One region of the Kocuria sp. CH-021 genome, then DNA from elsewhere that is predicted to be linked to it. Evidence: predicted binding sites of a transcription regulator. Region 1 holds the regulator's gene; the other holds the start of a gene.

Region 1 (2,394 bases):
CGACCCACACCCGGGAGGCCTTCGCGGTGCTCGCGCGCAGCCCCTCGACGGCCACGGACCCCGACCGCGTGCGGGCGGGCGTCCTCGCCGCCGGGGTCCGGCGGGGCTCGACGACGACCACGGGCTCGCCCTCGAGCAGGAACCCCGGTCCCAGCGGGAACGCCTTGACCCGGCCCCGGCGGTCCTCCAGCCCCATCACGCGCATGCCGCCGATGGTCTCCAGGGACACGACGGCGCCGACCCAGCCGGTCGTCACGTCCTCCAGGAGCAGCCCCGGCGCCACCGGAACCTCCGCGGACGCGGGCCGGCGGCGGGCGAGGGCGTCGTCGTCGAGGCTGCGCGGCCCCCAGCCGTGGTCGCTCATGGTCGTCCTCCCGGGTCGCGGTGCCGCGCGTCCGGCGCGGATCAGCCGGAAGCGTACCAAACCGGGGGCGGCGGCCCGGTGGTCGGACACGGGGGCTACACTGGACGGCGTTAGCACTGTGGCCACCCGAGTGCCAGGGCGGCCGGAGCACGAGCACGGACCGGGGAGGAGCGGCGTGAACCATCCGAGACGACTGCAGATCCTGCAGGCCATCGTGGAGGACTACGTGCACTTCCGCGAGCCCGTGGGCTCCAAGGCGCTCGTGGACCGGCACCGGCTCGGCGTCTCCTCGGCCACCGTGCGCAACGACATGGCCGCGCTCGAGGAGGAGGGTCTGATCACGGCCCCCCACACGAGCTCCGGCCGGATCCCCACCGACAAGGGCTACCGCACGTTCGTGGACCAGATCGCGGCCGTCAAGCCGCTGTCCGGGCCGGAGCGGCGGGCCATCCAGCGCCTGCTCGACGACGCCGCGGACATCGACGACGTCATGGAGCGCACCGTGCGGCTGCTCGCCCAGCTGACCCAGCAGGTCGCGGTCGTGCAGTACCCGCACGCCTCCGGCGTGACCGTGCGCCACGTCGAGGTCGTGGACCTCGGGGCCGGGCGGGTGCTCGTGGTGCTCATCCCGACCAACGGCCGGGTGGCCCAGCGCGTGGCCGTGCTGCGGGCGCCCCTCGAGGAGTCCCAGCTGCTCGAGCTGCGCGCCCGGGTGCTGGCCGCCGTGGTGGGGCGCTCCCTGACCGCGGTGCCGGACGCCCTCGCGGTGATGGCCGCGGGCACCGCCCCGCCGCTCCAGCCGGCCGCCGCGGCGGTGGGGGAGGCCGTGGCCGCCCTCGCGGCGGGCGGTGCCGAGCACCGCATGGTCATGGCCGGCACCGCCAACCTCGCCCGTGCCACGGGGGACTTCCACCTGAGCATCGGCCCGGTCCTCGAGGCCCTCGAGGAGCAGGTGGTGATGCTCCGGCTGCTCTCGGAGATGGAGCAGGACGCCCGCGGGGTCGCCGTGCGGATCGGCACGGAGAACGCCGAGGGCCCCCTGTCCGAGGCCGCCGTCGTCGCCACCGGCTACGGGCCGCAGTCGAAGGTGGGGGTCGTCGGTCCCATGCGCATGGACTACCCGTCCACGATGGCCGCCGTGCGCGCCGTCGCCCGCTACCTCTCCCGTATCCTCGGGGGCTGAGCCCCCGCGGGCCCCGCTCCCGGGGCCCTCCAGCGAAACCCACCACAGACCTCTCGACAGAACGGACCACGGTGAGCGATCACTACGAGACCCTGGGCGTGTCCCGGGACGCCAGCCAGGAAGAGATCAAGAAGGCCTACCGCAAGAAGGCCCGCCGGCTGCACCCCGACGTCAACCCCGGCCCCGAGGCCGCCGAGGACTTCAAGCGCCTCTCCCACGCCAACGACGTCCTCTCCGACCCCGAGAAGCGGAGGGTCTACGACGCGACCGGCAACGAGAACGGCACCGACACCGGTTTCGGCGGGGGCTTCCCCGGCTCGGGCTTCGGCTTCGCCGACATCTTCGACACCTTCTTCCAGGGCGCCGGGGGCGCCGGCTCCGGCCGGCGCGGCCCCGCGTCCCGCACCCGCCAGGGCCAGGACGCGCTGATCAACGTCCGCGTCTCCCTCCGGGACGCGGTCTTCGGCACGGAGAAGAAGATCACCGTGGACACCGCCGTGGTCTGCCCCACGTGCAACGGCAGCTGCTGCCAGGCGGGCACCCAGCCCGAGACCTGTGAGGTCTGCCACGGCTCCGGCCAGGTCCAGCGCCAGGTCCAGTCCATCCTGGGCACCGTGGTCACCGCCGCCCCGTGCGCCACCTGCCAGGGCTTCGGCACCGTCATCAAGCACCCCTGCCACGAGTGCTACGGCGAGGGCCGCGTGCGCGACCGCCGCCCGCTGACCGTCAAGATCCCCGCCGGCGTCTCGACCGGCAACCGGATCCGCCTCTCGGGACAGGGCGAGGCCGGCACCGCCGGCGGCCCCAACGGGGACCTCTACGTCGAGCTCAAGGTCGACCCGGACCC
Region 2 (2,394 bases), on a different contig from region 1:
CGATCTCCTCGGCAGTGCCGGCGCCGTCGACGATGGTGGTCTCGTCCTTCGTCACGACGACCTTGCGGGCCTGGCCCAGCAGGTCCACGGTGGCGGTCTCGAGGGAGAGCCCGACCTCCTCGGTGATGACCTGGCCACCGGTGAGGATCGCGATGTCGGCCAGCTGCGCCTTGCGGCGGTCGCCGAAGCCGGGGGCCTTGACGGCCACGGACTTGATGGAGCCGCGCATCTTGTTGAGCACCAGCAGGGCCAGGGCCTCGCCCTCGACGTCCTCGGCGATGATCAGCAGCGGCTTGCCGGCCTGCATGACCTTCTCGAGCACGGGGACCAGGTCCTTGACCGCGGAGATCTTGGAGTTGACCACGAGGATGTAGGGATCCTCGAGGACGGCCTCCTGGCGGTCGGCGTCGGTGACGAAGTACCCGGACAGGTAGCCCTTGTCGAAGCGCATGCCCTCGGTCAGCTCGAGGTCCAGCCCGAAGGTGTTGGACTCCTCGACTGTGATCACGCCCTCCTTGCCGACCTTCTCCATCGCCTGGGCGATGAGGCGGCCGATCTCGGGGTCGCCGGCGGAGATCGACGCCGTGGCGGCGATCTGCTCCTCGGTCTCGACCTCCTTGGCGGAGGCCAGCAGTTCCTCGGTGACCGCGGCGACGGCCTTCTCGATGCCGCGCTTGAGGCTCAGCGGGTCGGCGCCGGCGGCCACGTTGCGCAGGCCCTCCTTGACGAGCGCCTGGGCGAGCACGGTGGCGGTGGTGGTGCCGTCACCGGCGATGTCGTCGGTCTTCTTGGCGACCTCCTTGACGAGCTCAGCGCCGATCTTCTCGTACGGCTCGTCGAGCTCGATCTCCTTGGCGATGGACACGCCGTCGTTGGTGATCGTCGGGGCGCCCCAGGCCTTCTCGAGGACCACGTTGCGGCCGCGCGGGCCGAGGGTGACCTTGACGGCGTCGGCCAGGGTGTTCAGACCCCGCTCGAGACCGCGGCGTGCCTCTTCGTCGAAAGCAATCATCTTTGCCATGTGACTTCGTCCCTCCTGGACGGTAGACAAACGGTCGACCTCCACGGTGCCCGCGACGGACGGTGCGCCCGACGGCGGAGTCTTCCCGACGCCGTGCGGCACCTCACCGTGGTGGTTGAGGTGTCACTCCTGTGCCGGTGGCTGCCCAGGTCGGGCCGGGGACCGAGCCATTAGCAGTCCACACGACTGAGTGCTAATCGCAATCTTGGCACTCGTCCCCGGAGAGTGCAAACCCCTGAGCCGATTCCGCTCAGCCCTGCCACTCCTCGCGGAGCACGCCGTAGACCATGCGGTCGTAGTACTCGCCCCTGACCCTGCGGGCCCGGCGGATCCTGGCCTCCTCCGTGAAGCCCAGCTTCTCCGCGACCCGGCACATGCCCACGTTGCCGCTCCACGTCTCGAGGTCGAGGCGGTGGGAGTCGGAGCGGGCGAAGAGGTAGTCGGTCCACAGGCGCAGGGCCTCGGTGCCGTAGCCGCCGCTCCAGTGCTCCGGGGAGTACACGGTGATGCCCAGGGAGCGCAGCGGCAGCAGGTGCGTGCCGTCCCCCGCGTCCTCCGTGGGCTTCTCCGACCAGTACCAGGACACCTGCCCGATGAACCGGTCGTCAGCGGCGTCGGCGATGACCATCGTCTCGCGCGGGTCCGGCCAGTCCCCCGCCGCCACGCGCGCCCGGAGGGTGCCCAGCCAGCGCTGGGCGCCCTCCGCGGTGAAGTTGGGGTAGAACGGGCCGTCCGTGCGCTGCCACTCGTGCTCGCCGCCGCCGGCGGGCGGCATGATCCACCTCTCGTAGGCGGCGAGATCCTCCTCGGTCCAGTCGCGGAGGCGGACTCTGCGTCCTTCGATCTGCACTGCGGTTCCTTCCGGTGGCGTCAGGCGTCGGTGTCGTCGGGGGTCGGTGTCGTGCGAGGCGGGTGACGCCGGGGGCCGACGTCGTCGGGGTGGGTGAAGCGCGGTCCGCCGCGACCCGGGACGGATCAGGGGCCCGCGGACGTGCCGGCAGGTGCCGGGGCGGCGTCGGCGGGGGCGTTGAGGAACGCGAACACCCCGACGCCCAGGGTCAGCACCCCGGCCAGGACGATGGCGGCGAGCTCCCGGGCCCCCACGCGGACGGTCGGCCGGAGACCGCGGTGGGCGCCCTGGCGGGGACCCTCCTCGGGGACGTCGTCGAACTCGTCGTGCGGGTACTGGGTCACTCCTGGCCTCCTCGCTGCCGGCGCAGCCGCGCCACGAGCATCGGGTCGTGCTCGAGGGCGGCGCGGGTGTCGATCAGGACGTTGAGCCGCTGGTAGTAGTGCGTGGGCGAGAGCTTCAGGCGGCGGCGGATCTCCATCTCCTTCGCCCCCTGGTACTTCCACTGCAGCTTCTCGAGGGC

The links. Region 1 encodes HrcA, which represses chaperone genes, less so after heat shock. Its sites were predicted from a motif close to TTNGCACTCGNNNNNNNCGAGTGCNAA; they were not measured.
Region 2: groL (chaperonin GroEL) is a predicted target of HrcA. The motif match lies at 1,192-1,218, and genes of this name have one in related genera.

The regions. Positions count from the first base shown of each region.
Region 1 is NZ_JBNAFK010000027.1:10,106-12,499, forward strand. Features, by position in the region: gene ACPYN7_RS16280 (DUF3097 domain-containing protein) at 1-364, opposite strand, end outside; gene hrcA (heat-inducible transcriptional repressor HrcA) at 540-1,547, shown strand; gene dnaJ (molecular chaperone DnaJ) at 1,619-2,394, shown strand, end outside.
Region 2 is NZ_JBNAFK010000002.1:221,315-223,708, forward strand. Features, by position in the region: gene groL (chaperonin GroEL) at 1-1,021, opposite strand, end outside; gene ACPYN7_RS02295 (GNAT family N-acetyltransferase) at 1,272-1,871, opposite strand; gene ACPYN7_RS02300 (hypothetical protein) at 1,997-2,215, opposite strand; gene ACPYN7_RS02305 (DUF3263 domain-containing protein) at 2,212-2,394, opposite strand, start outside.